Regions from separate parts of the Bacillus cereus group sp. BfR-BA-01316 genome, predicted to be linked through region 2. Evidence: predicted binding sites of a transcription regulator. Region 2 holds the regulator's gene; each other region holds the start of a gene.

Region 1 (7,607 bases), on a different contig from region 2:
AGGAAGAGATATTCCCCCTCTAATTCACTTCAATTACATCAACAAACTTAAACATTCGCTTATTACGAAATGCATCTGTACATATAATCGTCTCCTTTATTGGATTAATATTGACTACTGTTATGTAATTTTCATATAGATAGCCACCTCTGTAATATGTAAGTAAAACCTCTTCCTCACCTAAAAATGAACATAACAGCCTATTTTCAATCATTTCTTTTGCATCTTGCGTTAAGATTGGGCGTGAGATTTTCGTTTGCCTACTTATCATTTCTTTAATAGTTGCGAACTGCTCTGGCATACTGGCAAATGGTTGCCACTTTACCATACCTCTTCCTTTTGGCATATTAGCATTCTTCACGATTTATGTCCTCCTAATAATGTGTTTCTATATCTTGCTGTTGCGACGCTTGTGTAGGAAATCCCACGTAAAATACTGTTCTTACCAAATCGTGTTCGAATTTCGTCCATGACCTTCGTTAATCGCATTTCTTTTTCTCTTTGTATAATGTTATCGAAAAGTGAAATTTGCTCTTCTCCTTCATTTATTAAATTTGTTAACGAAATACTTATCGATCGAATCGGTTCCCCTGTATAACGCTCGTATAAAAAATATGTACAAACATTGTAAATATCCATCGTTAAATTTGTTGCTCTGTTTAACGTATGTGCCTTTCTTATTCCCCCGCCATATTCCTTGCTATATCCAACTGAAAAATGGATCGTTTGAGCGTATTTCTTTTCTCTTCTCAACCTATAACAAACTTCTTCTATATGCTCTAATAACATAACTACGAACTCTTCTATTGAGTAATCACGTAATAATATTTGGCTTTTCGCTATAGATGTTGTTGCTGGAACATACTTCTCTGCTATTCTGCTAAAATCAATCCCGTTACTATGTAGATGTAATTCTTCTCCTATTACACCGAAAGATTGCTTTAAATATTTCAAAGGGTACTGAGCCAATTCTCCAATTGTATGTACACCTTTTCGATTCAATTTCATTTCAGTTTTATACGATATACCCCAAAATTTACTGAGCGGTCTTATGCTCCATAACTTCTCGGGTATATCGTCGTACGTCCATTGTGTTATCCCATCTTTATTCTTTTTCGCTTCAATATCCATTGCTACTTTACTCAATAATAAATTGGGTCCTATACCAATCGTACTTTCAATCCGTGTACGTTCATATATTTCTCGCTTGAACTTTAATGCGAACTCGCGCGGATTACTCGCAAACAAATGAATACTTGCGGTCATATCCATGAAAAATTCATCGATACTATATTGATGAAAATCTTCCGGTGCAACATACTGCAAAGCTAAACCTGTTATGTAAGTTGAACATTTCATATACGTATGCATAATTGGATTCACAATAATAATATCTGGTCGCTTCGGTATTTCGTACAATCTTGCCATCTTCCTTATCCCTAACGCTTTTAATGGCGGTGTTGCTGCTAATACGATTGATCCGCTCCGATTCACATCTCCTACGACGGCCAATTTTGTATAACGTGGATCCAGTCCTTTTTTAATACATGACACACTCGCATAAAAGCTACGAAGATCTACACATAGAATAATACGATTTGGTAAAAGAGAATAATCATACAAGGTTATCACCCCTAAAGGAACGTTTGTTCTTATTATATACGAACTTATGTTCTTTTGAAAGGTATTCCCATGAAAATTTTGGTTAAAATAATCGTACTTCAAAAATCCCTTTAAGAAAATCTTAAGAAATCCCCCTCTAAATTCATAAGAAATTTTTTCTATACTGAAAAATGTAAATACACAAAAGGAGAAACAATCATGAAGAAACTTTTACTTTGCATAATAGGAATAGGCCTCCCTATATACTTACTACCTTTCATGTTGCGCGGGGATTTGGACAGATTTAATCCAATTGCTGAAGAAAAAAATGTATACGCCATTGCGAAGGGATATGGCGTTCCGGATTATAATCATAAAGGACGAGCTATGTACTCACTAAAAGGTGTTGATGAATCTGGGAACGAGAAAGAATATATAGTAGGAACTAACACTCCTAATGATTTTATAAGAAAAACTTACTTAAAAATTCATGTGAAGGGCAAGTATGTCTATTCTTGCGACGTTATTTCTGAAAAGGACATTCCGGAGAAAATAAGAAAACAACTATGAAATAGTGTATAAACGAAAAAGTCTACTCGTATGAGTTGGCTCTTTTTCTTTATTTTATAAAGTCTTAATCGTTACTTTTCCTATACACCAAATTGCAAATATCAATTCTAAACGAAGTCGCTCTGAACACCATTGGCTTAGTTATTAGTAAAATTAGATAACATTTTTACTAATAGAAACCACGTTTGAAAGATAACCATGTAAATACTATAGACGTTGATCTTTCTGGAAATTTCAATATTAAAAAGCCTAATTTCTCAATTTAATGTGAAGAAATTAGGCTTTTTTCATTGCTCCATTAAAGAGCCCGATTGCTGAATATATAGGATATAATACGTTTCCGACCAATTATTATATTGCATCTTGTAATTTACCCTTGTTTATTATCTATTTTTGAATGATGGATTAATTCGTGATTTATAAAGCAAGAAATCATTGTTCTATATACTTGTTCAATAATATCAGGATTTACATTATTTTCATCAGCAATTGTTCTAACTTTTTGAATTACAGCTTCAACTCTTTTTGGTGCTTTAACATCTTCAGTATCTTTTCTGAATTTTGCATTATGATACGGTTCACCGTGACGTATCTAAATGAGGTTCTCTTGGATCACCCTACCCCCTCTCACTTCCTCTAAATATGAAGTCTTGTCCTTAATTGAGTAACCAGCGATAGTAAAATAAGCGCAAATTTTTCGGTTAGATGCAGAATAGAGCTCGTTCCGGGGTTTATAAAGGGAGGTTTTCCGATTATGCAAAGCAAAATTACCCATTTTCATATTTTTCGAGTCAATAGGCGGAATCTCTCTGTCTATTTATCAGATCGGGTGCTTAACCTGTTCCCCAAACCGATAATTGATATAAACTTTTCTTCTGTATAAAGCATATTCTTATTGGTCGACTTAATCTCCATAAAAAGTCCCTCCAATAAATTTCTTAATGGAAGGATTCATCTAAGATAGTTAATTTCACCGGTGGTTAGCTCAACTTAATGACTACGGGATCTGTCCCCATTTAGTGATGAAACCCATTATCACATTTCGTATCATGTGGCATAGGCCCGTCCAGGGAATCTAGAAAGGCAACGGCCTGTTTGAGGTTCATCAAAAATAAATGCGCGAGATCCATGGAAAATCCATTTCGAACCACAACGCGCATAATCGTCACCGCTTCCATATCTGGAGGCAATGGATAGGCGGGTACTTGCCAGCCGAACACACGCAATTGTCGAGATAAATCATAAAGATTCCAGTTTAATGTGTAACCATCTTTCAGTCGCCAAGCGAAAACCGGAATATCCGAACCATCGGACAAAAGTTCGAACGGTTCCATCTTCTGAATCGCCTTGCTAAGAAAAAGAGCGACTTTCTGAGAAGCCCTTTGGACATCATAGTACCCACTTTTCCCCAAACGCAGGTAATTGTAATATTGCAGGAGCACTTGTGCGCCAGGACGAGAGAAATTCAGGGCAAAAGTCGGCATGTTCCCGCCCAAATAGGAGACGCGGAAGATTAGATCCTCAGGGAGATCTTCAGCTTCCCGCCAAATTATCCAACCCAACCCAGGGTAGACTAATCCATATTTATGTCCGGATACATTGATGGACTTCACCCTCGGTAATTGAAAATCCCAGACTAAATCTGGTTGAAGAAACGGTGCTATAAATCCCCCCGAAGCCGCATCCACATGCATGGGAATGTCGAGGCCCGTCCTCTCCTGTAAATCGTCCAACACTTTCGCAATGGCGGCAACCGGTTCGTAAAGCCCGGTATAAGTCTCACCGAGAATCGGTACTACACCAATCGTATTTTCATCCACGGCAGCGAGGACCCCCTGAGGATCCAATTGGGGATGCTTTGGGCTAACCTTCACATAGCGTGGTTCAACCTCCCAATAGTTCGCGAATTTTTCCCAAACGACTTGAACAGCAGAACTAAACACAATATTGGGACGATCCACCGACTTCCCTTCGCTTTTGCGTGCGTTTTGCCAGCGTCTCTTTAACGCAAGCCCCCCGAGCATACATGCTTCCGACGATCCAGTTGTTGAAACACCCATAGTCGTAATGGGGGTGGGCGAATGCCAGAGGTTGGCTAAAATGCGGACACACCGCTCCTCAATTTCGGCTGTCTGTGGATATTCATCCTTGTCAATCATGTTCTTGTCGAATGATTTGGCATATAAGTGCTCTGCGGCAGGCTCCATCCATGTGCTAACGAATGTTGCAAGATTCAAGCGGGCATTGCCATCAAGAGCAATTTCATCATGGACGATTTGATACGCTGTTTCTGGTAACATGCCTTTATCAGGCATGTGAAAGCGCGGAACGACTGATTCTCCTTCGCGGGCAAACAGAGGATTTATAGAAAATTCGTGAGGCAGCTCCATTTGCATGTGACGCGGTAGATATTGTGGATTATCTGGTATGATCTCTTTTCCTTCGTATGCATCATTTTGAACTTCTACTTTTCGATTCTGTGGCATACAAGTCCCCCTTAATTAATTGTTTAACAAACATATTATTTACAAAAAAGCATTTGTTAAACCTAGGGGACAATTCTAATAAAAGATGCCGCCACCATTCGAATTAAAGGCGTATATTAACATAAGCCATTCAAATAACAAAACAGCACCTCTCCAGCAAATTAGAGGGGGCTGTTGTTTTTTCGCTAAAACCTCATTTATTTATGATACGGTTCACCACTATTAATGCTAGACTATATCCTCTACAACCTGCCCTAAACATGAAACAGGCACGCGCGTTCATCTTTCGATAATCGCGCCCTTTAATGGAATAAGGAATGATTATTTGTTCCATTCCCATAGCTTTCTATATAATGAAGACTTATTGCACCATATGTCACCTTTAGGCTGGGAACATATTAATTTGTTAGGAGAATACCATTTTAATTCGGAGAAAGTGATATCATTAGATTCTTTAAGGCCACTAAAGCTTTCTTAACCTTGTTAAAAACGGGGTAATCGTCAGGAAAATGAGCTTAGCGTTGTAAATCCCAAAATAAAAACCCCCATTTCTCTGTATTAAAATTGAGAAATAGGGGGTTAATCAATTAACAATATTGCCCGATTGTTGAGAATTTTTATTTAAAACAGATAACTGATTAATAATCCTGCTGATAATAAGAAGCCAAAAACCGTGTTTGTCATCGCTGTTGATTTCATTGCCATGCGCATATATCGAGGATTCTTTACTCCTTTTTGGAAGCCTTGAATTGCAGAGATTGGTTTTTTCAAACCTAAGAACATAACCAATGTCCAAGGGCTTATATAACCCATCAATACAATCATAACGATCCATAAATAAGAAATTAAAAAGGCCACAGCTAGTGTTACCACCGCTTTCTCTCTCCCAAGGAGGATAGCCAACGTCTTTCTTCCACCTTTCATATCTTCATCAATATCTCGAATGTTATTCGACATGTTGATTGCACCTACTAAAATCCCAATTGGAATGGAAATCAATATACTTTCAACCGTTAAAGTATTCGTTTGAATAAAGAATGCAATTAATACAAAACATGTTCCCATTAACAGTCCAGAAACTAATTCTCCAAATGGAGTGTACGCAATTGGTAATGGACCACCTGTATATAAATAGCCAACCGCCATCCCAATTAAACCAATGACTACTAACCACCAGCTACTATTCATACAAATATAAATGCCAATAAATGCTGCTACCACATACAATAAAAGCGCAACTGTTAAAACATTTTCTGGCTTTAATCCATGACGGACAATTCCACCACCAATTCCAACAGAATCAGCGGTATCTAACCCACGTTTGAAATCATAGTACTCATTAAATAAATTCGTTGCTATTTGCAATGCTAAACATGCCAGCATCATCGTAATAAATAAAAGCCAATTAATTTCGGCAACATAAAGTGATGCAACTGTCCCTAATATTACTGGAGAAAACGTCGCCGTTAATGTATGTGGGCGCGTCATTTTCCATATTAATTTAGCGGAACTAATTTCTTTTTCATTCCCCATAAATCTGTTCAATCTCCCTACATTTTAAGTATAAAATCACTAGAAGTATCTTTCTATCTATTTCTTACTTCACATCCATTAATTATATCAAATAAATGATTACCCTTTCTAACAAATCTACTATTAATAAAGTGAAAAATTATAAAGTGAAACTTTAATCAGTGGGGGGTTTTGTCCACCCCCCACTGATTATTAGTTGAACCAATCGGGCTTTTACGGGCAGTTAATCTCCCACCTAACTCCCTCGCAGTCGCCGAATTTTGAGGTGGGAGTCTTACTGCCCGCAAATAGCGGGATAAATTAAAATTTAAATTTATTTTTTCTAAGGTATTCTTCCATACTACTTATATTTTGAGTTTCATCTGCCAATGCGATATAACCGTCAGGTCTAATTAGAAAAACAGAACCAAATTTAATACCTGCTTTCTGTACTCCTTGACTATACGGGAATGTATGCAAAAGAAGATTATTTTCTTTTGCAAAGTTACTTAAATCAGGAGTTACATCTCCATATACATGTAGCTGCCAATCGAAAGATTCAAGTGGTGCAAAATTATCGGTATCATCAAAAGGAATCCATGGTAAACGATCGCCTCCATGAATTTCACCTACACTCCCTTTAGCGAGCTTACTATTTCGATAGTTAATCCGTATTTGCGAAACAACTTTAAACATCGTTTTCCTAACTATTGAAAACTTAGTCATCTTAGGGATAATAACTGGAATTAAGTATTTGCGATTGAACTTTTTACATACACCGTTACCAACAATAGAAGTAAATACTCTATCTGTCGTTGCGACTAAAGTTTTGGCAAATTGTATTCTTTCTTGTTCATAAGAATCTAGAATAGATTCATCAGCTTTTCCTTGAATCACAGCCCCAAGTTTCCATGATAAATTTACTGCATCACCAATACCCGTATTCATTCCTTGTCCTCCTGCTGGACTATGTATATGTCCAGCGTCTCCCGCAATAAAAACACGTCCTTTTCTAAAATGTTCACTCACCCTATGGTGTACTTTATATGTTGAATACCAATTCACTTTCGCAATCGTTAAATTCGTGTTTTTCTTTATATACGGTTCAATTAAAGAAAAGCCGTATTCATTGTTTTCTTCTTTCATTAAATCCTCAGGTATTATTCCAATTAAACGTAAGGATCCAGAAGTCCGAATCGGCATAACAATCATCAATCCATCTTCAAAAAGCCTCATTTGAAAACCAATATTTTCTCTGTTTCCAGTTTGTACATCTGCTACATAAAAAGTTTGTTTATATGTGCCACCAGGAAAATTCAAGTCTAATCCTTTTCTTACTGAACTATGCGCACCATCACATCCACACAAATAACTATAAACATTTTTCTCTTCAACACCATTCTTTATTGTAACGACGTTCACATGGTCATCTTTCTG
Region 2 (7,607 bases):
TTTTGATGCCATCGCTTCTACAATCGTATTGTAATTCGTCGAAATACTAACTTTTACAGGGATATCTAGCTTATCACTTAACAGTTTTTCTAGTGGTTTTGCTTTCGCTTCTAACGTATCAGCATTTTGCGACGGTACAAATTGAACATTTAACGTCTTGGGCACGTACCCTTTTTTCGTATCTTCACTTTTATTTGCACTCGATTCCTTAGTTCCACACCCACTTAATAATCCCGCTGCTAATACAACCGATGTACCCATTGCAAAAACTTTTTTCAACATGTTAAAGCCTCCATTTCCCTTGTTATAAATTTACTTTTTGTAAACATGTAGAAATATATCACATATTTTCCCACACAATTATTCATTTACAGAATCTTTACACATTCTAAACATTCCAACCAAACTTCATTTCACATATCTGATATGATTAATCGTAAGATAACAATAGAAAAGGTGGATTATGTTGGATCAAAATCGATTTGTAACTATTAACATCTTATTAACGAGCGATATACATGGTAATGTTTATCCGATTCACTATCAAAATAACTTACCAGCAGACGTAGGACTATCCAAAATTTCCACACTCATTAAAAAAGAGCGTTCTACAAATGAGCATGTGATTTTAATTGATAACGGTGATTTCATCCAAGGAACCCCTTTCACTTATCACTATGCTACTTATGAAAAAGATAAAAAGAACCCAATGGCCTTATTAGCTGATTATCTAGATTATGATGCTGCAATTATTGGAAATCATGAATTTAATTATGGGATGGACATATTAAACAATGCTATTTCAACTGCCAATACCCCCTATTTATCAGCCAATATTTTAGATAAAAACATAAAGAAACCGTATTTCGGAAAACCTTACATCATAAAGCAAATTGAGCCCGATATCAAGATTGCTATTTTAGGGATAACAACACATTACATCCCAAATTGGGAGCAACCTCATCATATTGAAGGTTTACTATTTGAAGATGCACTAGAAACAACAAAAAGGTGGGTTTCTTATATTCATGAAGAGGAGAAACCTGATTTACTAGTCGTAGCCTACCACGGGGGATTTGAACGTGATTTACAAACTGGAGAACCTACTGAAGCTTTAACAGGTGAAAATCAAGGATATGCAATGTGTCATGAAATTGACGGTATAGATATTTTACTAACAGGTCATCAACACCGAACGATTGCAAACGCTAAAATTAATGGTGTTACAATTTTACAAGTTGGCTGTAATGGACAATCATTAGGAAAAGTGAAAGTTACATTTGAAAGAAATAATAATGAATGGATGCCGACAGAATGTCATTCAGAAATACTATCTGTGCAGAGGATCCAGGAAGATGAAGCTGTCCTTTCACTTGTGTATGATTACGAGGATAAAACACAAAAGTGGCTTGATCAGCCCATTGGGGTTATTAATGGAGACATGCAAATTTTTGATGCTATACAAACGCGTCTACAAGACCATCCCTTTATTGAATTTATTAATAAAATACAGATGGATGTAGCAGAAGTTTCTATTTCTTGCACAAGTTTGTTTCATAATGAATCTCCTGGTTTTCCAAAACATGTCACAATGCGTGACATCGTGTCTAATTATATTTATCCAAATACATTAAAAGTTATTCGAGTGACTGGGGCAGATATAAAAGAAGCTCTCGAACTCTCCGCCGCTTATTTCACACTACAAGAAGACGGAAACATCATTGTAAACCGTGCCTACTTAGAACCGAAACCGCAGCACTATAATTACGATATGTGGGAAGGGATTTCATACGTATTAAACATTTCAAAACCAATTGGCGAAAGAGTTACTTTTTTAGAATATGATGGACTGCCTATCAACACGAAGCAAGAATACGATGTCGTTATGAATAATTATCGCGCAAGTGGTGGCGGAAACTTCCTTATGTATCAAAATAAGCCCGTTATAAAAGACATACCAATAGATATGTCTGAACTTATCACTAACTATATATTGAAGCATAAAACGATAGAAGCAACAATAAATCATAACTGGAAAGTTATTAAATAGCGAATCTGTCTATTAATATCAAAAAAAGATGGGCTATGCCCATCTTTTAATTTAATTTTGCATTATCTTGCTTTTTTAAAGCTTTTAATTTCGCCGGTGTAACATCCGTTCCTTCTTCGTTAACGACTTTAATTCCTTTTAATTCGTTTAACATATTTTGACGAAATCCTTTTAAATATTGTTCACGTAGCGATTGGCGCTCACGTTGTTCTTCTTCAGTTAAGCCTTCAGCTTTTGCTTTTTTCGCTAAGAAGTTAATGCGTTCAATGAGTTCGTGACTTGGCATCTCGAATCCCCCTTCTACTCAAAACTGATTATTATCATACAATAGTTAGTCCTCTTTATCAAGCAATTGCTTTGTATATTCTACATACCTTCGATGTACAGTTGCTTTTGAAACATCATGACCAAAACCACGAAGTGTTGCTGCAATTTCTTCAAAAGTTAATTCATTCCGGCGTAAACGTACAATTTCCTCAATTGGCACTTCTTTTTTCTCACGTCCTATACTTAAATGACGATTTTTCAAATTATTCTCTGGACGAAATCCTTTCTCTACCGCCCTTTGCATGCCACGTTTAATTTTTAAATTGTGGATCTTTCTTTGATACTCTTCAACAATCCCAATTATATTTAGCACCATCGAATCAGAATCTGAAAGCTGTAATTCACCACTATGCGTGTGCGTATAAACTTTTATCCCCTCTTTATGTAAACAATGCATTAATGCGATCTTTGCATTTCCTCTACCAAGACGCGTTTCATCTTGTATAAGTAGTACATCAACTTGTTCATCTCGAATTGTATCTAGCACTTCTAATATGCCATCACGTTCAATTGTATAACCGCTAGCCTGCTCCTCAATTACCTTTGTAACATCCATTTGATAGCGCTCAGCTAAATGCAATAATTCATCTTTTTGACGCAATAATGATGTTTCCTGTTCTTCTTTTGTTGTGCTCACACGTGCATAAATAATTGCATTCATTTTGAACCCTTCTTTCTCACTATATTTTCCTTATAGTGTATCATAAATTCGCCTTTCGTTCGAACTTATGTTTGTAGAATGTTTTTTCGCATGTTATACTTAATAATAAGAAAAATGAAAGAAAACGAGGTGTTAGAAAACATGGAAAAGTTAACGAAACGCCAGCAAGACATTCTCGACTTTATTAAGCTAAAAGTACAAGAAAAAGGATATCCACCTTCCGTACGTGAAATCGGTCAAGCAGTCGGCCTCGCTTCTAGTTCTACAGTGCACGGACATTTATCACGACTAGAAGAAAAAGGATATATTCGACGCGATCCAACAAAACCACGCGCAATTGAAATTTTAGGTAGCAACCGAATGGAAACAGAAACACAATCTGTTATTCAAGTTCCAATCGTCGGAAAAGTTACTGCCGGTTTACCGATTACAGCAGTCGAAAGTGTAGAAGATCACTTCCCACTTCCAGCTAGTATCGTTGCTGGAGCAGATCAAGTGTTTATGTTACGCATTTCTGGAGATAGCATGATTGAAGCTGGTATCTTTGATGGTGATTTAGTTGTTGTTCGCCAACAGCAGTCTGCATACAACGGTGAAATTGTAGTTGCTTTAACAGAAGATAACGAAGCAACTGTTAAACGTTTCTATAAAGAAAAAGATCATTTCCGTCTACAACCGGAAAACTCTTCACTAGAACCTATCATTTTAAAACAAGTGTCAGTTATCGGAAAAGTAATTGGTGTATATCGTGATTTACATTAAAAATAATAAAAAGAAGATAATACCCTTATTTATATAGGGTATTATCTTCTTTTTATATTTTGATAGATTTCCGTTCATTCAAAAGACTTCATTTCATTAATTATTAACGCGTTTCAATAGTAACATCTCCAGCAGCAGTTTTACCGCTAATCTTTTTACTACCATTACCAATCGTTATATTTTTATTTTCTTCATTAAAAATTGTCACGTCTCCAGCAGCGGTTTGCCCAGTTATAACTGCATCTTGTGGTTTTTCCAATAAAGTAATATCTACATCTCCAGCAGTTGAACTTGCCTCTAAATCATATTTAGAATCATGATCAATAATATCTATATCCCCACTAGCCGTTTTTGCTGTTACTTTCCCTATTACTTTTTTAAAATTCACCTCACCAGCTTTTGTAGAACCCTCTACACTCTTTGCTGTTACATGTTTCAAATCCACTTCTCCGGCGAGTGTTTCAACACTTACGCGGTCACTTTTCACATTACTTATTTCTATTTGTCCAGCGGATGAATTTACTTTTATCTCTTGATAAGAACGTTCAGGTACTAATATAGTCAATGTAGGCGTTTGAAATCCGAAATTGTAAAATGAAAAATCAAATGAAACACCTTTTTCTATTTCCCCTATGACTTTTAATGTGTCACCATCTTCAGCAATACGAATCTCCTGTTTACTTACGTCTCCTGTTTGCTTTACATAAAAAGAGGAATCAGGAGATTTTTGGACAACAATATCTCCAGCATCTAACTTAACTTCTACATTTTTTAGCGTTTCGTTTTTAATAACTTCTTCCTTATTTCCTTTCTCTACAGTTTCTACTGCTTTTTTATATGTTTGTGAAATCCCTATTACTCCAATAATGATACAAGCGATAGCTACTAATAATATTTTTTTCATCATCTACTCCCCTTTTATCATTTTGAAGTTCCATACTACATAGCGTACACATAATCTTTTAAACCACTTCGTACTATAATAAGCTACAATACATAACAATAAACCTACTCCAACAAACGTTATACTAACGAAAAGATCCAACCATATAAAAGTACCCATAAATACTTTTAAAATAACGAAAAATGGTGTCACTACACTAGCAATACCACCGACCCAAAAGGAAAATATAAAAGCTATAATTGCAATTAATGGGCCTAACACAATAATAAAATTAAACAAACTAAGTCCAACCGCTGCCATGACAGCTCTTGTTATATTTGAAGTCGATGGATCCTTTTTCATCTCATCAAAGTGATACAAAGCAAGCAAATCTTTCGCAATTACCTTCGGAGAGCCAAGCCCCTTTATTATTTCTGATTCAGTTTTCCCCTCTTCTATCCCAAACTGAAAGTGCTCTTCATAATCAAATAAAATATCTTGTCGCTCTTCTTCTGGTAACTTTCTAAGATGACTTGATAATTCTTTAAGAAACTGCTCTTTACTCATCCCATTCCACCCCTTCAATAATTTCTTGAACACCTTTAGCAAAATCACGCCACTCTGTTACTAATAACGTAAGTTGCATCTCCCCTTGCTCTGTTAGTTGATAATATTTACGGGGCGGTCCTTCCGTGGATTCTTTTAAATACGTTTGAAAATATCCATCTTTCGTTAAACGACGTAATAACGGATATACAGAACCTTCCGATATTAAAAATTTATTAGAGATTTGCTGAACAAGTTCATACCCATAACAATCCTTACGTTTTACAAGTGCCAATACACACAGTTCTAACACACCTTTTTTAAACTGAACATTCAAGGACAATCCCCCTTTCTTATTTCAGTACTGTTCAATACACGGTACCTATTATATCCATAATATACCATTAGGTACTGTTTATTGCAAGGTACTAAATTATATTTATTCCCTAAATTTATAAAACACAAATATAAAAGCCCGAATAAGATCTTTTGTAACTGACCATTATCCGGGCTATCATTCAACTCGAATTACAATAATACAAGATTTCATTCAATCTTTCTCCTCTATGAACCCACTTCCATTTGTGACCCTAATAAATTTCGAAATACACCTTTTCTCTCTTTAGCCAATTGATTAAATTCACCTTTTTGAACAATTTCACCTTTTCCTAAAACAATAACTTGATCTGCATTGCGGATCGTAGATAACCGATGCGCAATAACAACAATAGTCATCGTTCCTTTCAATCTTTCTATTGCTGATTGGATCTTTACCTCATTTTCAGTATCTAATGCACTCGTAGCTTCATCTAATACTAAAATGGATGGTTGTCTTAAAATAGCTCGAGCTAGTACAAGTCGTTGACGTTCACCACCTGAAAGCCTCACTCCACGATCTCCAATGAGAGTATCAAGCCCTTTTGGAAGCATTCGTACAAATTCAGCTGCCGCCGCAAAATCTAATGCAGTCCAAATTTGTTCTTCACTGGCATACGGATCAATCATCAATAAATTTTCTCTTATGCTTGCATTAAATAAGAAAGGATCTTGTGACACATAACTAATAGCCCGTCTCAATGACAACAAATTTTCACTTGTAAGAGGAGTTCCATCTATTAATACTTGACCTTTCTCTGGTTGAATCAATCCCATTAAAACATCAATTAATGTACTCTTCCCAGCTCCCGAATGTCCCACAATAGCCGTCATGCTATTGATTGGTATTTGCACATTAATATTTTGAAGTGCATACAAATGCTCCTTCTTATTATACCGAAAATAAATATCCTTACATTCAATACCCTGTTCTATACAAATCGGCTTTATATGTTTTTGCTGATGTATATCCTGCATTTCAATCGCTTCATTACATTCCTCTTGTAATTCCCATAATGACTTAAAAGCAGGAATGCTTGCAGCAAGCTGTTCTAAATTAGACTGAATTGTCATAAATCGTGGCCATAGTCTAGAAAAGATAAGTATGATTAATAGTAATTGGGCAGGTTGAGCTTTAAATATACTTACTGATAATAATATAAAAAATGCAATTAAAATAGCCATTGAAACTTTATAAAACAATTGAGAGTTCGATCTTATTCTCATATACTCCATTTGTTCATTACTCATCTTTTCTGTTATAGATTGTAACCAATCCAAACGTGATGCTTCCAAAGTATTACTCTTTATATCTTTAATTCCATTAAAATGATCTGTTATACCAGAAAGATAGCCTTGTGCCAATTTTGAGGTCTTACCGCCTAGTATTCGTGCTTTTTTCATAAAAACACGAGAAGCTACCAAGAATAATAAGCCAAAGCCTAAAACAAATATAGTTATTTGGGGAGATAATAAAAACGCAATCCCCACCTGTATGAATGTAAACAGAATAGCAGCTAACAATTGTAAAATTAAATTAACCCCATAACTTACGCGAGCTAATTCTGTAGTTAATGTATTTATTAGATTTGTTTTCCTTTTCTCTAAAAAAAAACTCCACTTCGCTTTTAGAATCATACTATATGTTTCTATTCTTAATTCTCGTACAAAAGCTTGTTGCGTTCCCGCATCCCTTAGCGTTATGTTTCTTTGTAGTAGATTTTGACCTAACACTATTAGTATATATATACCTAAAATAGAAATTAGACTTGTTGTTTTAGGGAAATCCTGCAAAAATCTATAGACAGGTGCGATAAAAGCAGTCTCCTCACCTATATTGATTATTCCAGTCATACTTATCATAGGAATTAATAAAATAATACCTATCCCTTCAAGTAAACTTATTAAAACCATACCAAACAAATTCACATACAGAATCTTCCCTGCAGAAGAATATAATTTCTTCATAAAATATATAATATGATTCATCGATGTTCCCCCTA
Region 3 (7,607 bases), on a different contig from region 2:
TGGAGTAAGGGGAGAGAAAATGAACGATACTAAAAAGTTGTATATCGCTACTGTCTTAGGATTATGTGGAGGGGACGTTTTAGTTCGTATTATGGATCCATCCATACCGATGTTATCGCTAATAGTTAGTAACATTTTAGCAATTCTACTTTTAACAGTGTATACGTATTATAAAAAACATAAGTACAAAAAAGAAGAACTGCCAGAGATAGATGAGCGAGTAAATGAAAATATAAAAAAGTATGTAAATGTCTCATTTATATTCGCATTTATCCTTCTCATTGTTTACATTGGTGCGAGCAAAGTCGTAGGCAGAGATGTCATACCTACGCCAGAAATATTCACTGTATGTAGTTTCTTATTTGCTGGTAGTCTCATCATAGAAGTAATGGTGGGAAAACGAGCATAGCGATAGGAGGAATGAAAATGCAAGATGAGTTTGAGAGATTTCAATCAGATAAAGCGTTTAAATATGTAGGGTTATTTTTCGTGATTAGTTTGGCTATATGGAGTCTGTACAATTTAATTGTTTACGGAAGTGCTGGAACACCTTTTGTTCTATTTGTTGCGGGACAGTTTGTATATTACGGTGTGAATTATTGGCCCAAGTGGAAATTTAGAAATAAGAAAGAGGCCGATAATGCATGAATAAGCAAGAAGTTATGAGGTTTATAGGAAGCTTATCTTTAGCGGGGCTTATTTTAAATACAAGTTTAGTCATTTTAAATATTTCGTGGGAAGCGATATTGATTTCAAATGTAGCCCTTATTAGTTTATACGCTGTGTCTGAGTATAAGGAGCGAAAGCGATGGAAAGAAGAAGGCGTACCTGCATTAGATGAGAGAATCATGAAAAAAATGCAGCAATATTTTATGGTTTGTATGGTAGGTTTCTTTCTGTTTTTTATCGTGTATCTTTGTATGAATAAATATTTAGATAAACAACTTGTAAATGTGAATGAACTATTATATGTAGTTATTTTTGGTTTATTAATTAGTATGGCGTCAACGAGTGTATTAGCAACAAAGACTAGTAAATAGATAGATAAAGGGGAAGCGGAATGGGATTACCGATATTATGCGTTGCTACAGCTATATTTGCTTTATTTTGGGGAATACAAAATTATTCTCGTAATCCAGTGCCAAGTGTATGTATTATATTTGGCACTGTAGGCTATCGTACTATTTGTTAATTTCAGCGTATTATCATAAAACAGCAGTGGGTGTTGTTGTTGTTGTTGTTGTTGTTGTTGGAGCGATTATATTATCGTGTGGGCGTGCTATACAAAAGGTGTTATTTCCATAAAGGCTGTTTATACAAAAAGGTATAAACAGCTTTTTGTATTTTTTTTACAAACTACTTGAAAGTTACGTTACGTCACCTTTTATAATGAAGAAGAAGAGGTGATGGAGTTGATTTCAATTCAAGAACTAACGAGGGAAACAGGGGTTACAGTAAGGACGTTACGTTATTATGATCAAATCGATTTATTAAAGCCGAGTAGGAAAACGGATGGAGGACATCGGTTATATAGCGAGAGAGATGTTGTTCGTTTGCAGCAAATTTTATTTTTAAAAGAAATGGGTTTTTCATTAAAAGAGATTACGAATATGTTAGTAAAAGGTGAACTTAACTTAAAAGACTCGCTTGAAAAGCAACTTAGATTTGTACAGGAAGAACAAAAGAAATTCAATCGAATGGAACGTGTTTTACAAGCCGTTGTTTATTCGGTAGATGTGGAGGAAGAACTGGATTGGAAAGTTATGTTTGAACTCATTCAGCTTTCGAAGCAGTCTCCTCGTATACGTGAAATATTCCAAAATGAACTGTTTTCAAAGGAAGAGCAAGATTTACTTCATAATTTACCAAATATGAGTGAGGAAGATCCGAATGTATTAGAGTGGGTAAATTTATTAAAACAATTACGTAACTTTATGAAAGACGGTAAGGAAGCAACAAATGATGAAGTACAAGGGGCAACGAAGAAATTAATGCTGAAGTGTTTAGAGATGGCAAATGGTGATGAAGCATTTTTAGATAAATTGTGGGAAGTGAGAAAGTCAAAAGAAGATTCACAGAAAATGAGTATGTATCCAATTGAGGAAGAGCTTCTATTATATATGGATGAGGCTTTTCGTATATATGACGAAAGGGAGAGGGATAAATGAGTATACTCGCAGAATATCGTTGGTATTTTTTAATTGGGGCAGAGATTGTATTTTGGTTATCGGCTATCGGATTCTTTTTACTAAGGTATGGATTTCGCTTGAAAAAGGCGAGTTTTATTATGGGGATTGTGCTACTCGTAAATGAAGTGTTTATTTTAACTTTAGGAGTAGTGGACTACTATCAAACAGGGAAGTTCTCTAATTTTCAAATCATTACTGTAATTATATTATTGTATGCTGTCTTTTACGGGAAAAAGGATTTGAAGAAGCTAGATATATATGTACAAAAACTAGTTGCGAAGTGGCGGAATGAACCGGCGCCTATTATCGAAGAACCACTTGAAGTAACAGGTAGGGCGCATGCGAAGCAGGAAATGAAAAATTGGGTTTTACATCTTATTTTGTTTGTTGCTGTTCATATATTCTTTTTCTTCATGTATGGGCTTATTCCAGTAGAACAGTGGGGGAATTGGTTAGAGTCAGGAATCGTTTTAAATAAAGCAGCAAGCCGTGTAAGCCAAGTGTGGGCTATTATTCTTTTAGCGGATACTGCAATTTCATTTTCATATGTGATTTTTCCGAAGAAGGAGAAAGGTAAAAGAGAGACTACTTTCATAAGATGAGAGTAGTTTTTTCTTGATAAAAGGTTCGGTAAAAGAGAGTATAGAACTTTTTAATTGTGTATACAAATAGTTTGAATAGGAGAGGATGACAATAGGAAAAAGAGCGAGTTTCATATGTGTTTTCTTCTTCAGTTTAGTAGCATGTTCACAATCTAGCAGTACAGTTGATGAGAAGGATGATATCGTTGCGAAAAGGACAGGAATTTCTAATCTATACAAATTTGAAAAGTTCGTTTTGAACGTTGAACAAGGAAAAGTTGATGAAATAAGGATTGTAAATTATACACATGAAGGCGATCCAATCTTTCAAACGTTAGAACATAGTGGAAAAGAGATACGTCATATTTTAGATAATAGACGAGATGAATTCGCAGGTGATAATAAAGGTGTTCAGTCTGATAGTTGTAAAAGAATAGTCAAAGAAGTTCGTGAAGTGGATATAAGGTATAGGTTGATAGATTGTATGAATGAAGACGGACGAAATGGATATGATTTGTTAGATGTGCCATTAAAATAAATTAGAGAGAGGAAGGGAGTGTTTACTCCTTCCTTTTTTATGTATATATTGTCGAAAATTTTACCGAATATCTGTTCGTTTTTTTAGGTTTTTTATAGGCATTCGTGTTAAAATAATAATACAGATTTTTTATGAGGAGGTCGGATTTCACTTGGAACATCAATTTGAAATTATCTCAGAGTATTCCCCGCAAGGTGATCAGCCGGGAGCGATAGAGAAGCTTGTAGAGGGAATTAATAGTGGAAAGAAAAAGCAAGTGTTGCTTGGAGCAACAGGAACGGGTAAGACATTTACGATTTCAAATGTCATTAAAGAGGTGCAGAAGCCAACACTTGTAATGGCTCATAATAAAACGTTAGCAGGACAGTTATATAGTGAGCTGAAAGATTTTTTTCCTAACAATTCTGTGGAGTATTTTGTTAGTTATTACGATTATTATCAGCCGGAAGCGTACGTACCACATACGGATACGTTTATTGAAAAAGATGCGCAAATTAACGATGAAATTGATAAATTACGCCACTCGGCAACGTCTTCCTTATTTGAACGAGATGATGTTATTATCGTTGCGAGTGTGTCGTGCATATACGGTTTAGGTTCTCCGGAAGAATACCGCGAGTTAGTTGTTTCACTTCGGGTTGGTATGGAAAAGGACCGTAATCAATTGCTTCGTGAACTTGTTGATGTACAGTATGGCCGTAATGATATTGATTTCAAGCGTGGTACATTCCGTGTGCGCGGAGATGTAGTTGAAATCTTCCCCGCATCCCTTGACGAGCATTGTATTCGAATTGAATTTTTCGGGGATGAAATAGATCGTATTCGAGAAGTAAATGCATTAACGGGTGAAGTATTAGCAGAACGTGATCATGTAGCAATCTTCCCGGCATCTCACTTCGTTACACGTGAAGAAAAGTTGAAGGTCGCCATTGAAAATATAGAAAAAGAATTAGAAGCGCGTTTAAAAGAATTAAATGATAATGGTAAATTGTTAGAAGCGCAGCGTATAGAGCAGCGAACACGTTATGATTTAGAAATGATGCGTGAGATGGGTTTTTGTTCAGGGATTGAAAACTATTCCCGTCATTTAACACTTCGTCCAGCAGGTTCAACACCATATACACTTTTGGACTATTTTCCAGAGGATTTCTTAATTGTTATGGATGAGTCGCACGTATCGGTTCCGCAAGTAAGAGCGATGTATAACGGGGACCAAGCACGTAAGCAAGTGCTTGTGGAGCATGGATTCCGTCTGCCATCAGCTTTAGATAATAGACCGCTCACGTTTGATGAGTTTGAAGAGAAAACGAATCAAGTTATTTACGTTTCGGCAACGCCAGGACCGTACGAGTTAGAGCAGTCACCGGAAGTAGTAGAACAAATTATTCGTCCAACAGGGCTTTTAGATCCACCAATTGATATACGACCAATTGAAGGACAAATAGATGATCTATTAGGAGAAATCCATGACCGGATTGCGAAAAATGAACGTGTATTAATTACGACTTTAACGAAAAAAATGTCAGAGGATTTAACAGATTACTTAAAAGATGTAGGAATTAAAGTGAACTATCTTCACTCTGAAATTAAAACGTTAGAACGTATTGAAATTATTCGTGACCTTCGCCTAGGTAAGTTTGATGTACTTGTCGGTATTAACTTATTACGAGAAGGATTAGATATTCCGGAAGTATCACTTGTAGCTATTTTAGATGCTGATAAGGAAGGATTCCTGCGTTCAGAGCGTTCATTAATTCAAACAATTGGTCGTGCGGCACGTAATGAAAACGGCCGCGTTATTATGTACGCAGATCGCATAACGAGATCAATGGGAATTGCGATTGAAGAAACGCAGCGTCGTCGCCAGTTGCAAGAAGCTTACAATAAAGAGCATGGTATTACGCCGAAGACGATTCAAAAAGGAGTACGTGACGCTATTCGTGCGACAACAGCAGCTGAGGATACGGAAACATATGAAGCAGCACCAGCTAAGAAGATGACGAAAAAAGAACGTGAAAATACAATTGCGAAGATGGAAGCAGAGATGAAGGAAGCAGCAAAAGCGTTAGATTTCGAGCGTGCAGCTGAATTAAGAGATTTACTACTAGAATTAAAAGCGGAAGGGTGAAAAGAGTGAGTAAAGATTTTATTGTTGTAAAAGGTGCTAGAGCGCATAATTTAAAAAATATTGACGTAACCATTCCGAGAAATCAGCTTGTTGTTGTGACGGGATTGTCTGGTTCAGGGAAATCATCGTTAGCATTCGATACGATTTATGCAGAAGGGCAGCGTAGATACGTGGAATCTTTATCCGCGTATGCACGCCAGTTTTTAGGGCAAATGGATAAGCCGGATGTTGATACGATTGAAGGTTTATCTCCAGCGATTTCAATTGATCAAAAAACGACGAGTCGTAATCCTCGTTCAACGGTTGGAACGGTAACAGAGATTTATGATTATTTACGTTTATTATTCGCGCGAATTGGTACGCCGATTTGTCCGAATCATGGAATTGAAATTACATCACAAACAGTGGAACAGATGGTAGACCGTGTTCTTGAATATCCTGAACGTACGAAGTTGCAAGTGCTAGCGCCTATCGTGTCAGGGCGTAAAGGTACGCATGTGAAAGTATTAGAAGATATTAAGAAGCAAGGTTATGTTCGTGTGCGCGTTGATGGAGAGATGCTGGATGTATCTGAAGAGATTACTTTAGAAAAAAATAAGAAGCATTCAATTGAAGTTGTTATTGACCGTATTGTTGTGAAAGAAGGAATTGCAAGCCGACTTGCAGATTCACTCGAAAGTGCTTTAAAGCTTGGTGGGGGCCGAGTTTTAATCGATGTAATGGGAGAGGAAGAACTTCTATTTAGTGAACATCATGCTTGTCCACATTGTGGTTTTTCAATCGGAGAATTAGAGCCGCGTATGTTCTCGTTCAATAGTCCATTCGGCGCGTGTCCTTCTTGTGACGGACTTGGCTCGAAGTTAGAGGTAGATTTAGAACTTGTTATTCCGAACTGGGATGTATCATTAAATGAACATGCGATTGCTCCTTGGGAACCGACAAGTTCACAATATTACCCGCAATTATTAAAATCTGTGTGTAATCATTACGGCATCGATATGGATATGCTGGTGAAAGATATACCGAAGGATTTATTTGATAAAGTGTTGTACGGAAGCGGGGAAGAGAAGGTTTATTTCCGCTATGTGAATGAATTTGGTCAAGTAAAGGAAAATGAGATTTTATTTGAAGGTGTTATTCCGAATATCGAGCGTCGTTATCGTGAGACGAGTTCTGATTATATTCGTGAGCAAATGGAGAAATATATGGCAGAGCAAGCTTGTCCAAAGTGTAAAGGCGGACGCTTAAAGCCTGAGAGTTTAGCTGTTTTCGTTGGTGATAAAACGATTGCCGATGTAACGAAATATTCTGTTCAAGAAGTACAGGAGTTCTTCTCAACTGTTGAGTTAACGGAGAAACAACAGAAAATTGCTCATTTAATTTTAAGAGAAATTCAGGAGCGCGTTGGGTTCTTAGTGAACGTCGGTTTAGATTATTTAACGTTAAGTCGTGCCGCAGGAACTTTATCCGGTGGTGAGGCGCAGCGTATTCGTTTAGCGACACAAATTGGTTCTCGTCTTACGGGTGTACTTTACATTCTTGATGAGCCTTCTATCGGTTTGCATCAGCGTGATAATGATCGTCTTATTCGTACATTGCAGGAAATGCGTGACTTAGGAAATACGTTAATCGTTGTTGAGCATGATGAAGATACGATGATGGCTGCTGATTATTTACTTGATATCGGACCTGGTGCAGGTATTCATGGTGGTCAAGTTGTATCAGCGGGTACACCAGCTGAAGTTATGCAAGATGATAATTCATTAACAGGGAAATATTTAAGCGGTAAAGAGTTTATTCCGGTACCACTTGAGAGACGTAAAGGTGACGGACGTAAAGTGGAGATTATCGGTGCGAAAGAAAATAACTTAAAGAATGCGAAAATGTCATTCCCTCTAGGAACATTTGTAGCGGTAACAGGCGTATCTGGCTCTGGAAAAAGTACGATAATTAATGAAGTGCTATATAAATCATTAGCTCAAAAGTTATATAAGGCGAAAGCGAAGCCAGGGTCTCATAAAGAAATTAAAGGTCTTGAGCAGTTAGATAAAGTTATTGATATTGATCAATCACCAATCGGGCGTACACCACGTTCCAACCCAGCAACATATACGGGTGTATTTGATGATATTCGTGATGTATTTGCGCAAACGAATGAAGCGAAAGTACGT

The links. The regulator LexA, encoded in region 2, represses DNA repair genes until DNA is damaged. The targets are predictions, from matches to a motif close to CGAACATATGTTCG.
Positions count from the first base shown of each region.
Region 1: MR071_RS15410 (Y-family DNA polymerase) is a predicted target of LexA. The motif match lies at 1,663-1,676, and genes of this name have one in related genera.
Region 3: uvrB (excinuclease ABC subunit B) is a predicted target of LexA. The motif match lies at 3,373-3,386, and genes of this name have one in related genera.

Region 1 covers NZ_JAKUGX010000019.1:38,339-45,945, reverse strand. The annotation lists gene MR071_RS15415 (YolD-like family protein) at 20-361, opposite strand; gene MR071_RS15410 (Y-family DNA polymerase) at 358-1,623, opposite strand; gene MR071_RS15405 (YxeA family protein) at 1,822-2,172, shown strand; gene MR071_RS25815 (chorismate mutase) at 2,543-2,764, opposite strand; gene MR071_RS15400 (glutamate decarboxylase) at 3,189-4,658, opposite strand; gene menA (1,4-dihydroxy-2-naphthoate polyprenyltransferase) at 5,280-6,191, opposite strand; gene MR071_RS15390 (FAD-dependent monooxygenase) at 6,492-7,607, opposite strand, start outside.
Region 2 covers NZ_JAKUGX010000034.1:34,810-42,416, reverse strand. The annotation lists gene MR071_RS21070 (phosphate/phosphite/phosphonate ABC transporter substrate-binding protein) at 1-282, opposite strand, end outside; gene MR071_RS21065 (bifunctional metallophosphatase/5'-nucleotidase) at 467-2,050, shown strand; gene MR071_RS21060 (DUF896 domain-containing protein) at 2,097-2,336, opposite strand; gene MR071_RS21055 (YneB family resolvase-like protein) at 2,382-3,038, opposite strand; gene lexA (transcriptional repressor LexA) at 3,180-3,800, shown strand; gene MR071_RS21045 (DUF4097 family beta strand repeat-containing protein) at 3,904-4,707, opposite strand; gene MR071_RS21040 (DUF1700 domain-containing protein) at 4,708-5,250, opposite strand; gene MR071_RS21035 (PadR family transcriptional regulator) at 5,243-5,566, opposite strand; gene MR071_RS21030 (ABC transporter ATP-binding protein) at 5,794-7,593, opposite strand; gene MR071_RS21025 (nucleotidyltransferase domain-containing protein) at 7,605-7,607, opposite strand, start outside.
Region 3 covers NZ_JAKUGX010000001.1:81,634-89,240, forward strand. The annotation lists gene MR071_RS00370 (helix-turn-helix transcriptional regulator) at 1-8, shown strand, start outside; gene MR071_RS00375 (hypothetical protein) at 20-409, shown strand; gene MR071_RS00380 (hypothetical protein) at 427-648, shown strand; gene MR071_RS00385 (ATPase) at 645-1,040, shown strand; partial or broken gene MR071_RS00390 (hypothetical protein) at 1,061-1,305, shown strand; gene MR071_RS00395 (MerR family transcriptional regulator) at 1,407-2,168, shown strand; gene MR071_RS00400 (hypothetical protein) at 2,165-2,791, shown strand; gene MR071_RS00405 (DUF4362 domain-containing protein) at 2,877-3,308, shown strand; gene uvrB (excinuclease ABC subunit B) at 3,460-5,436, shown strand; gene uvrA (excinuclease ABC subunit UvrA) at 5,442-7,607, shown strand, end outside.